Regions from separate parts of the Streptomyces sp. NPDC015125 genome, predicted to be linked through region 2. Evidence: riboswitches for the same ligand, from Rfam matches in the RefSeq annotation. Region 2 holds a riboswitch; each other region holds the start of a gene.
The links. A riboswitch is a leader RNA that binds a small molecule or an ion and turns the genes downstream of it on or off. The one in region 2 is predicted to bind glycine.

Region 1 (3,880 bases), on a different contig from region 2:
TCCGGGACGTCGTGGTCCTGAAGATCGTCAAGCGGCTGCTGGACACCGGGGTGTCGCTGCAGAACATCCGCACCGCCGTCCAGCATCTGCGGGCGCGGGGGCTGGCGGATCTGACGCGGATGACGCTCATGAGCGACGGTGCGACGGTCTACGAGTGCACCTCGCCCGACCAGGTCGTGGACCTGCTCCAGGGCGGCCAGGGCGTCTTCGGGATCGCCGTGGGCGTGGTGTGGCGGGACGTGGAGGGTGTGCTGTCACAGCTCCACGGGGAGCGGGTGGACACCGGCGAGACCCTGATCGGGAAGAACCCGCAGGACGAGCTGGCACGGCGGCGCAACCGGGCGGTCTGAGTCCCTGACGGCACCACCGGCCCGGCATGGGGCCGATTGTCAGTGGCATGGGGCAGCATCGGAGATGTGAGACCTGCGCCGACGATCCTGCATCTCGACATGGATGCGTTCTTCGCGGCCGCCGAGCAGGCGGCCAAGCCGAGCCTTCGCGGCAAGCCCGTGGTGGTCGGCGGGATCGGCGTGCGCGGGGTGGTCTCCACGGCGTCGTACGAAGCCCGGGTGTTCGGCGTCCGCTCCGCGATGCCCACGGCCCAGGCGCGTCGGCTGTGTCCCAACGCCGCTTATCTCACTCCGCGCTTCTCGCTGTACCGCCAGGTGAGTGAGACGGTCATGGAGCTGCTGCACGCGCTGTCGCCGCTGGTGGAGCCGCTGAGTCTGGATGAGGCCTTCGTCGATCTGGAAGCGGGCGGGGTGCCGCCGGAGACGGCTGCTGCGCAGGTCGTGGGGGAGCAACTGCGCCGCGAGATCCGTTCCGCCACGGGCCTGACCGGCTCGGTGGGGCTGGCCGGCGCCAAGATGCTGGCGAAGATCGCGTCCGAGGCGGCCAAGCCGAACGGTCTGGTGGTGATCGAGCCCGGCACCGAACGGGAACTGCTGGGCCCGATGACGGTGCGGACGCTGCCCGGAGTGGGGCCCGCGACGGCCGAGACGCTGCGCCGGGCCGGGATCCACACGGTCGCGGAGACCGCGGAGGCCGGCGAAGCCGAGCTGGTGCGGCTGCTGGGCAGGGCACATGGCGCCGGGCTGTATGCGATGGCGCTGGGCCGGGACGACCGGCCGGTGGTGGCCGAGCGGGACGCGAAGTCCATCTCGGTCGAGGACACCTTCGAGGTCGATCTGACCGACCGGACGCGGGTACGGAGCGAGGTGCTCCGGCTGGCGAACCGCTGCGTGGAGCGGCTGCGGGCCGCCGGGCGTTCCGGGCGGACGGTGGTCATCAAGGTGCGCAACTACGACTTCTCGACGCTGACCCGTTCCGAGACGCTCCGTGGACCCACCGACGACCCTGCGGTGATACGGGAGGCCGCCGTGCGGCTGCTGGAGATGGTGGACACCACCGGCGGGGTGCGGCTGCTGGGTGTGGGGGTCAGCGGCCTGGCCGACTTCACGCAGGAGGATCTGTTCGCACAGCTGGCGACGGAGCGGGAGGCCGAGGAGGCGGAGAAGGCGGCGAAGGCGGCGGCGGAGCCGTCCGGTGGCGGGACGGCGCCGCCGGAGGCCGAAGAGGAGCGGCCGCGGCGCTGGCATCCCGGCCTGGACGTGGTGCACGACGAGTACGGCGCCGGCTGGGTGCAGGGGAGCGGGGTGGGGAGAGTGACCGTACGCTTCGAAACGCCGTGGTCCGCACCGGGAAGGGTGCGGACCTTTGCTGTCGAGGATCCGGCGCTGCGGCCGGGGGAGCCCCTGCCGCTGGTGGGCGGGGGACCGGCGGACGGTCAGTCGTCCGAGCCGGCGATCTTGCCGAAGTCCTTGTCACCGGAGCCGGGCGAGGACACCGGATCGGAGACCGGGGAGGAGATATCCAGTCGGTAGTGGTGATAGAGCTGGAGTTCCTGCTCGGGGGAGAGATGACGGCCGACGCCGAAGTCCGGCGCGTCCTTGATCAGCTTGCGGTCGTAAGGAATGTGCAGGCCCTCACCGACCATCTTGCTGGGTTCGAGGGGGACGAACGCGTCGCGGCTGAAGAGTCCGGTGCGCACGGCCGCCCACTCCGGTTCCCCCGTCGCGTCGTCGAGATACACCTCGTCGATCGTGCCTATTTTGGCGCCGTTACGGTCGAACGCTTTGCGGCCGATCAGGCTCCGGGGATCGATATCGGTTTGCACGGTCCCTCCAATTGGTCGCAACTGCCCTCTGACAACTACCAAACGGCACATTTCATGCCCTGGCCACTCGAAGGATCCTTCGAGTGCCGCGCTGGTAGGCTGGCCAATGGCCGCAGACCCCGTGCGGGAGAGTCCTTGTCGTTCGCGACCAGGGCGCCGAAGGAGCAAATCCTCCCCGGAATCTCTCAGGCACACGTACCGCATGGGCGAGGTCACTCTGGAAAGCAGGGCGGGCCCCGGAAGGCACAGCTCCGGGACCCATCCTCACCGACGGTGAAAGCCGGGCCGCCTCGCGCGGGCCGGTGAAGCTCTCAGGTTGAGATGACAGAGGGGGAGGCCGTCCGGGCACCCGCGCCGTGGTGCCCCTCGTAGGTCGCACCGACCAGGAGGCCCCCGCAGATGACCACCAATCGCATCTCCTTGACCGAGCTGGAACGCGGCACCCCCTTCGAGCACCGGCACATCGGTCCCGACCACGAGGCGCAGGCGAAGATGCTCGCGCACATCGGGTTCGGATCGCTGGACGAGCTCACCGCCACCGCCGTTCCCGATGTGATCAAGAGCGCGGAGGCGCTCGGCCTGCCGCAGGCCCGTACCGAGGCCGAGGTGCTCCAGGAGCTGCACGGCCTCGCGGACCGTAACCAGGTGCTGGCGTCCATGATCGGACTCGGTTACCACGGCACGTTCACCCCGCCGGTGATCCTGCGCAACGTGATGGAGAACCCGGCCTGGTACACGGCATACACCCCCTATCAGCCGGAGATCTCGCAGGGCCGCCTCGAGGCGCTGCTGAACTTCCAGACGATGGTCGCCGACCTGACCGGACTGCCCACCTCCGGCGCCTCGCTGCTGGACGAGGGCACCGCGGCCGCCGAGGCGATGGCCCTCTCCCGCCGGGTCGGCAAGGTCAAGCAGGGTGTCTTCCTGATCGACGCCGACTGTCTGCCGCAGACCATCGCCGTGATCCAGACCCGCGCGGAGCCCACCGGCGTCGAGGTCGTGGTCGCCGACCTGTCCGACGGTATTCCGGCCGGGATCGCCGAGCGCGGTGTGTTCGGTGTGCTGCTGCAGTATCCCGGCGCCTCCGGTGCGGTCCGCGACCCGCGCGCCGTCATCGAGCAGGCCCACGAGCTGGGCGCGGTCGTCACCGTCGCCGCCGATCTCCTCGCCCTGACGCTGCTGACCTCGCCCGGTGAGCTCGGCGCGGACATCGCCGTCGGCACCACCCAGCGCTTCGGTGTCCCGATGGGCTTCGGCGGGCCGCACGCCGGCTTCATGGCCGTACGCGACCAGTTCGCCCGCAGTCTGCCGGGGCGTCTGGTGGGCGTCTCCGTCGACGCCGACGGCAACAAGGCCTACCGCCTCGCGCTGCAGACCCGCGAGCAGCACATCCGCCGCGAGAAGGCCACCAGCAACATCTGCACCGCGCAGGTGCTGCTCGCCGTCATGGCCGGCATGTACGCGGTCTACCACGGCCCGGACGGTCTGCGGACGATCGCCCGGCGCACCCACCGCTACGCCGCGGTCCTCGCCGAGGGCCTGCGGGCCGGCGGGGTGGAGATCGTGCACGGCGCGTACTTCGACACGCTGACCGCGCGGGTGCCCGGCCGGGCCGCCGAGGTCGTCGCCGCCGCCCGCGAGGCCGGTGTCAACCTCCGGCAGGTCGACGCCGACCTGGTCGGCATCGCCTGCGACGAGACCACG
Region 2 (3,880 bases):
AGCTTCACCATCCCGATCCGCTCCGGCCGTGCCTGGGAAGTGCCCGCCGGCCACCTGTGCCGCATCGTCACCGTGGACGGGCCGCAGGTCGGTGACTTCAACGTATGGAACCGCCACGACCCGCGCGAACGCCTCTGGGCGGCCCGTACCCGTCAGCTGCAGCGCGCCCACGTCAGCACCTACGACCGCCTGTGGTCCACCCTTCCCTTCCTGCGCCCGCTGCTGACCGTCACCGGCGACACGCTCGCCGACTACGGCACCGACGATGCGGGCGGCAGGGTCCACGACCTGCTGGGCACCCGCTGCGACCCGTACGTCAACCGCATGCTCACCGGCGAGGACTTCGACTACCACTGCCACTCGAACCTGGTCCGTGCCGTCCTGCCGTACGGGCTCACGGAGTTCGACGTACACGACGTCCTCAACGTCTTCCAGTGCACCGGACTCAACGCGGACGACCAGTACTTCATGAAGGCCTGCCCGGCCCGGCCCGGCGACCACTTCGAGTTCTTCGCCGAACTCGACCTGCTGTGCGCGCTGTCCACCTGCCCGGGCGGCGATCTGTCCGTGCCGCTGTGGGGACCGGACGCGGGGGACCCGCTGGAGGTGTGCCACCCGATCGGCATCGAGGTCTACGAGGTCGACAACGAACTCCTCGACGACTGGGCACCCCCGCAGCGCGCCGCCTACCGCAATCTGCACGGGATGCACCTCCCCGCCTGGAAGGCCTGATCATGGCGGCAGCCCTGACCGGCGACCCGGGCCGCGGTTTCGGCCCCGGTACGCTCGCCCTCCGATGAGCCCGGCCCCCGCACGGCCCACGGCCTGCGACATCCGCAGGGTGGGCAGCACGGCGCTGCTCGCGGAACTGGCCAGCCTCGACGACGTGCTCGCACTGCGTGCGGCGATGCAGCAGCGGACCCCGTGCGGTGCAGGGGAATTGGTCGCTGCCGCCCGGACGGCACCGGGTCAATTCTCTACACCGTCCTCACGGGGGCGCCCTGCCCGGCCCGCCTTGACGGTAGGCCCATCGCGATGAACGCCCCCGTCCCGGCGCTCGACGGGCAGCGCCTCGAACTCGGCGTGCCGACTTCGGGGTTGCGCACGTACCTCGCGGTACGCGGAGGACTGGACGTGCCCGACGCACTGGGCTCCCGATCGACGGATGTGCTGTCCAAGCTCGGGCCGCCGCCGCTGACCACCGGCGATGTCCTACCGGTGGCGCCCCCGGTGGGCCAGATACCGGGCGTGGACCTCGCGCCATGCACCGCGCCGCCGCGCACCTTCGTCCTCAGAGTGGTGCCGGGGCCGCGAGACGACTGGTTCGACGAGGCGTCGGTCGCGGCGCTCTACAGCGAGCGCTGGGAAGCCGACAGCCGCAGCAACCGGGTGGGTGTCCGGCTCTCCGGACCCGTCCTGGAACGGCGCAAGGCCGGCGAGATCCCGGCCGAGGGCATGATGCGCGGGGCTCTTCAGGTTCCGCCCAACGGCCAACCGGTGCTGTTCCTCGCTGACCATCCGGTGACCGGTGGCTATCCGGTGATCGGCGTCGTGCACGCGGAAGACCTGTCACTCGTCGGGCAACTGCCACCGGGCGCGGCCGTGCGATTCCGCCGGTACCGGTACCGGGGGCGACGCCGGTGCGCGATGGCCTCGGGTACGGCCGGCGCAGGGCCGTAGCCGCCACCGAGCACGGGTACCAGTCGGAGCCGGCGCACCTCGTATGGCCACCCGAAGGGTTCTTCGGTGGCCAACGTGGAACGCGCACGGGAGCCTCCGGCATTTGCCGTCATGAGACGCGCGAGGCGGGGAACTCGGCGGACGCCAGGGCTTGTTCGACCCAGCTGGTCTTGCCGGTAGGCGTGGAGCGCGTCCCTCATATGTCTGCCATCCGGGCGATGAGGAAGAGGCCGCGGCCGCCTTCGTCGTCGGTCGCGGCATGCCGCAGATGGGGGGAGGCGTGTCCGGTGTCGGAGACCTCGCAGACGAGGGTGGGGTCGGGGATGAGTCGCAGCTGGACCGCGCCGCCGGCGTAGCGGATGGCGTTGGTGACCAGTTCGCTGACGATCAGCTCGGTGGTGAACGACAGCTCCTCCAGGCGCCACACCTGAGCCGCTCGGGGGCCGCGGCCCGGGCGTGGGCGACCTCCGCGGGATCGGCCGGCAGTTCCCGCCCCGAGACCTGGTGCTCCCCGCGTGTGGATCAGGGGTTTTCTCCGGGCGGTGAATGCTGCTCCCACCTCTGTATTCAAGAGGCCGGACTCCAGCGGGACATGACCTTCCGTCCCTCCCGGCACGATGATGTGCGGACGGAAGGGACCCCGTGGGCCAGGCGCGTGCCCGCCTGCTTTCCAGAGTCCGCCTCCGCCGCGCGGTCACGAGGCCTGAGGGTCTCCGGGGAGGATGTGCTCCTTCGGCGCCGCACCTCGGGGGTGTGGACTCTCCCGCGCGGAATCGTCAGCGGTGTCTTCAGTTGTGTGGTCCTTGCCGGGGCCTCCTGTCGAGTGCTTGCTGGTACAGCCTTCCGGCGCGGTAGGAGGACCGGACCAGAGGTCCGGACAGCACTCCGGCGAAACCGATCTCCTCTGCTTCTTCCTCGAGTTCGATGAACTCCTCGGGCCGGACCCACCGGTCCACCGGGTGGTGCCGCGCCGAGGGGCGCAGGTACTGGGTGATGGTGACCAGGTCGCAGCCGGCGGCGTGCAGGTCGGCCAGCGCGGCGGAGATCTCCGCCCGGGTCTCGCCCAGGCCCAGGATCAGGTTCGACTTGGTGACCAGGCCGAACTCCCGCGCGGCGGTGAGCACTCCGAGCGACCGGTCGTAGCGGAACGCGGGCCGGATCCGTTTGAAGATCCGCGGCACCGTCTCCACGTTGTGGGCCAGCACTTCCGGACGCGACTCGAATACCTGGGCCAACAGCTCGGGGACACCGTTGAAGTCCGGGACCAGGTTCTCCACCCCGGTGCCCGGGTTCAGCGCGTGGATCTGTCGGACCGTTTCGGCGTAGAGCCAGGCACCACCGTCGGGCAGGTCGTCGCGGGCCACTCCGGTGATCGTGGCGTACCGCAGTTTCATTTTGGCCACCGACTCCGCCACCCGGCGCGGTTCCTCCCGGTCCAGCGTCTGAGGCTTGCCGGTGTCGATCTGGCAGAAGTCACAGCGCCGGGTGCACTGGTCACCGCCGATGAGGAAGGTGGCTTCGCGGTCCTCCCAGCACTCGAAGATGTTCGGGCAGCCCGCCTCCTGACATACGGTGTGCAACCCTTCGGCCTCCACCTGCGACCGCAACGCGTTGTACTCCGGTCCCATGCGTACCCGTGTCCTCATCCACTCGGGCTTGCGCTCGACCGGCGTCCGGCTGTTGCGCACCTCCAGCCGCAGCAGCCGGCGGCCGTCGGGCGAGGCGGACGAGGTAAGGGCGTCGCTCATGTCACAGCTCCGGGTACAGCGGATGGGCGTCGGCGAGCGCGGCCACGCGAGCCCGCAGCCCGGCGGCGAGGCTCGGGGTGTACCCCGGCTTGAGGGCCTCGGCGATGATGTCGGCGACCGCCGCGAACGCGGCCTCCGCGAAGCCGCGGGCGGCCAGCGCCGGCGTGCCGATCCGCAGTCCCGAGGTCACCATCGGCGGGCGGGGGTCGAACGGTACGGCGTTGCGGTTGACCGTGATGCCGATGTCGTGCAGGCGGTCCTCGCCTGCTGCCCGTCGAGCTCCGAACTCCGCAGGTCGACCAGGACCAGATGGACGTCGGTGCCACCGGACAGCACGGACACGCCCGCGTCCGCGACATCGGGTTCCCGCAGCCGTTCGGCGAGAAACCGGGCACCCGCGAGGGTGCGCTCCTGGCGACGGCGGAACGCCGGCTCGGACGCCATCTTGAACG
Region 3 (3,880 bases), on a different contig from region 2:
CGGCCCGGCCGTGCCACAGCAGCATCCAGACCTGGCCCGCGGCGAGCGCGTGCAGCAGCGCCTCATAGGCGTCGTAACGGCCGGGCGAGACCTGCTGGAGCAGCTGCTCCAGCGCTCCGGCCGCCGCCGGCCCCTGATGCGCACCCGCGCTCACGTGGTCCGTCCCTTCTGTCTGCAGGGCACGTCATGGGTGCGCCCGCCCGTCATCCATCCAGCTTACGAGTGGTCCCGAGAGTAGAAGGGCCGCACACGCTCCAGCATCCAGTCGGCGACCGGGTCGCCCTGGGCGAGGTCGAGCATGACGAGCTGTACGGGCCAGGGCACCGGCACTGCGCCGAGCGCACGTCCGAGGGCTGACAGTACCGCCTCGCGAGCGGTGCCGTCGTGCAGTGCCGCAGGGTCCGCACCGATCTGCACACCGACGAACAGCGCGGGCGTGTCGCCCTCGACACTTGCCAGGGCACGCCGGGCAGTCAGGACAATTCCGGCACCGGAGAACTCCAGTCCGGCGGCGGCCAGGAAGTCCACCGGTTCGTGCTGCCAGTCCGGCTCGAAGAGCCGCACCCGGCCGCCGCTGGGCAGACCGGCCGGCTCGTGACGCCCCTCCCGGCACAATTCGGCCACCGCGGGCGGCGGCAGCGGGACGCCGACCCTGCCGTCCGGGTTGACCGCGATGCCGATCTGCGGGGGCAGCCCGCGGGCGAACTCCCGGGCCGGGGCGACGGTGAAGGACATATGCGCGCCCACCAGCCGCAAGAACTCCTGCTCGGAGCTGTAGACCGGGACATAGGCCGCACCGTCGAGCTCGACGGTGGGCAGATCGAGGCCCCGGGTGCCGGGCCCCGCGCTCTCCGGTCCGCCGCCGTTGGGCAGCGGCACCCAGACCCTGCTGCGGCCCAGTACCTCGACGATCCGGCCACCGGCACCCGGGTGCCCGACCGAGGCGGCCAGCGCCTCTTCGAGCTCGTTCGCCGGCCACGCCAGCTGCGGTATCCCCTGCTCCGGAAATGTCATGTGTTCCCACCCGTTCCAAACCGCGCCATCTGGCCAAAGACCCTAGACGAGAAGGAGTGCGGAGGGACCCGCGGGGCACGGTGGCCGTCCGCTCAGTCGAAGGTGACCGTCTCCAGGGCGCTCGCCGTCCGCCGGTCGAGCAGTACGGCCGAGTCGAAGCCCTTCGGCAGCCGGGCCGACTCCGCCGCACCGACCAGCCGGCCCACGGCCCCGCGGTGCCGCGCGAAGGCGTACCCCGACACCCCGCGCCCCCGCGACTCCTGGCCGGACAGTGCCACCTCGGGCGGCACATCGAGCAGCACCAGATGCAGCCCGCGGCCGCCGCGCACCGCCGAGCGCGCGATCCAGCCACGCACCCACGCCAGGGTGCCGCAGTCGTGCACCACCACACTGTCCCCGGAGCGCAGCGCACGATGCAGCGTCAGATAGTGGGCGACCCGGACCAGCGGACGGTAGAGGGCGTACGGCAGCCGGCGCAGCCTGCCGTGCTCCCAGCGCTCGCGGACGTCCTGCGAATCGATGCGGTGCACCGCGGCACCGTGTGCGTCCAGCGGCGGTACGACACGATGCATCAGGGTGCTCTTGCCGCTGCCCGGCAGACCGGAGACCACCACCAGGTCACCGGCCGGGAACCGCAGCTCGGCGGCGCCGTTCGCCCGTCCACGGTCCCGGAGGTCCACGATTTCGGCTCCGCGCCCCGGCCGGACGACGGGCCGCGGCGTCCGGCCGGCCCGGGACCCGGCTGCGGGCGGCACCGCCGGCGCGACGGCCGGAGGCACGACGGCCGGAGGCACGACGTCTGAAGTGGCCCCGAATGCCGCTTCGCTGTGCACGCGATCGTCCTCCCCGTCCGGTTCTGCTCCGGTTCGAGTCCGTCCCCTACCCGCAGAGTGTCAAGAAAAGGTAATGCCCATCAAGGCTATTGTCCGATCTGCCCACGTCACGGGCGGGGTGACGGCCGGGGCTCCTCTATCGGGCGATCCCGTGCAATGATGTGGCCGCCACGTGCACATCAGGTCTCACCTGTGCACCGCCAACTCCATACCGGCCGTTTGAACCCGCGCGGGAGAGTCCCCGGCCGCCATGGCGGGGCGCCGAAGGAGCAAGTCCTCCCTTGAATCTCTCAGGCCCCTATACCGCGCAGGCGAGGCAGATCTGAAAAGCGAGCCGCAGCCCGGCGCACGGGGCGGCTCCACCCAAGGTGCAAACCGGGTCCGTTCGCGGGATCCCGGTGAACCTCTCAGGTTCCGATGACAGATGGGGAGAACGTCTTGTTCACCCCTGCCTGGGAGCCCAGAACCATGACTGATGCCCCCCGCCGTACCGCGCTGGATGCCACCCATCGCGCGCTCGGCGCCACCATGACCGACTTCGCCGGCTGGGACATGCCACTCCGCTACAGCAGCGAGCGTGACGAACATGTCGCCGTCCGTACCCGCGCCGGGCTGTTCGACCTCTCCCACATGGGCGAGATCACCGTCACCGGCCCGCAGGCCGCCGACCTCCTCGACTATGCGCTGGTCGGCAACATCGGGGGCGTCAAGACCGGCCGTGCCCGCTACACCATGATCTGCGAGGCCGAGGGCGGCATTCTCGACGACCTGATCGTCTACCGCCTGGCCGACCAGGAGTACATGGTCGTCGCCAACGCCTCCAACGCCCAGGTGGTGCTGGACGCGCTGAGCGCACGAGCGGGCGGCTTCGACGCCGCGATTCGCGACGACCGGGACGCCTACGCGCTGCTCGCGGTGCAGGGCCCGGAGTCGCCCGGGATCCTCAAGGCGCTGACGGACGCCGACCTGGACGGTCTCAAGTACTACGCGGGGCTGCCCGGCACGGTCGCCGGTGTAGAGGCGCTGATCGCCCGTACCGGGTACACCGGCGAGGACGGCTTCGAGCTGTTCGTCCGGCCGGCCGACGCGGTCGCCCTCTGGGAGGCGCTGACCGAGGCCGGCAAGGACGCCGGTCTGGTGCCCTGCGGCCTGTCCTGCCGGGACACCCTGCGCCTGGAGGCGGGCATGCCGCTGTACGGGCACGAGCTGACGACCTCGACCACGCCGTTCGACGCGGGCCTGGGCCGGGTCGTGAAGTTCGAGAAGACGACCAACAACGGCGACTTCGTCGGCCGTACCGCGCTGGCGGCGGCCGCCGAGCGCGCCGAGGCGAACCCGCCGCGCAAGCTGGTCGGTCTGATCGCCGCGGGCCGCCGGGTCCCGCGGGCCGGCTACCCGGTCGTCACGGCCGACGGCACGGTCATCGGCGAGGTCACCTCCGGGGCCCCCTCTCCCACCCTCGGCAAGCCGGTCGCCATCGCGTACGTCGACGCCGCCTACGCCACACCGGGCACCGAGGGTGTGTGCGTGGACATCCGTGGAAGCCATGAGCCGTACGAGGTCACCGCTCTGCCGTTCTACAAGCGGCAGAAGTAGGAGTTCACCCGGGGCGGACCCGGCAGCGGCGCGCACCCGTGCGTCTCACTGTGCAAGACCCTCCCCCCTTGGTGTCACCAGGGGCGACCCCCTTCACGACCACACCCTCGCGTACAGGAGAATCGAGCCATGAGCAACCCCCAGCAGCTGCGCTACAGCAAGGAGCACGAGTGGCTGTCGGGCGCCGAGGAAGGCGTCTCGACGGTCGGCATCACCGAGCACGCGGCCAACGCGCTCGGCGACGTCGTCTTCGTGCAACTCCCCGAGGTCGGTGCCACGGTCGCGGCGGGCGAGACCTGCGGCGAGCTGGAGTCGACCAAGTCGGTCAGCGATCTCTACTCGCCCGTCGACGGTGAGATCACCGAGATCAACGAGGATGTCGTCAACGACCCCTCGCTGGTGAACTCCGCCCCGTTCGAGGGCGGTTGGCTGTTCAA

Region 1: it holds a riboswitch for glycine, as region 2 does, so the genes downstream of both, gcvP (aminomethyl-transferring glycine dehydrogenase) here and ACF088_RS15705 (ATP-binding protein) in region 2, are expected to answer to the same signal.
Region 3: it holds a riboswitch for glycine, as region 2 does, so the genes downstream of both, gcvT (glycine cleavage system aminomethyltransferase GcvT) here and ACF088_RS15705 (ATP-binding protein) in region 2, are expected to answer to the same signal.

Annotation. Positions count from the first base shown of each region.
Region 1 is NZ_JBIBVF010000012.1:208,730-212,609, reverse strand. It holds gene ACF088_RS24790 (MerR family transcriptional regulator) at 1-350, shown strand, start outside; gene ACF088_RS24785 (DNA polymerase IV) at 417-1,883, shown strand; gene ACF088_RS24780 (PRC-barrel domain-containing protein) at 1,787-2,176, opposite strand; glycine riboswitch at 2,291-2,387, shown strand; gene gcvP (aminomethyl-transferring glycine dehydrogenase) at 2,576-3,880, shown strand, end outside.
Region 2 is NZ_JBIBVF010000005.1:333,230-337,109, reverse strand. It holds gene ACF088_RS15715 (urea carboxylase-associated family protein) at 1-732, shown strand, start outside; gene ACF088_RS15710 (biotin-dependent carboxyltransferase family protein) at 1,036-1,680, shown strand; gene ACF088_RS15705 (ATP-binding protein) at 1,877-2,107, opposite strand; glycine riboswitch at 2,362-2,456, opposite strand; gene lipA (lipoyl synthase) at 2,469-3,428, opposite strand; partial or broken gene glyA (serine hydroxymethyltransferase) at 3,430-3,880, opposite strand, start outside.
Region 3 is NZ_JBIBVF010000001.1:284,654-288,533, forward strand. It holds gene ACF088_RS01215 (enhanced serine sensitivity protein SseB C-terminal domain-containing protein) at 1-154, opposite strand, end outside; gene ACF088_RS01220 (enhanced serine sensitivity protein SseB) at 217-1,014, opposite strand; gene ACF088_RS01225 (AAA family ATPase) at 1,107-1,793, opposite strand; glycine riboswitch at 2,068-2,163, shown strand; gene gcvT (glycine cleavage system aminomethyltransferase GcvT) at 2,316-3,443, shown strand; gene gcvH (glycine cleavage system protein GcvH) at 3,573-3,880, shown strand, end outside.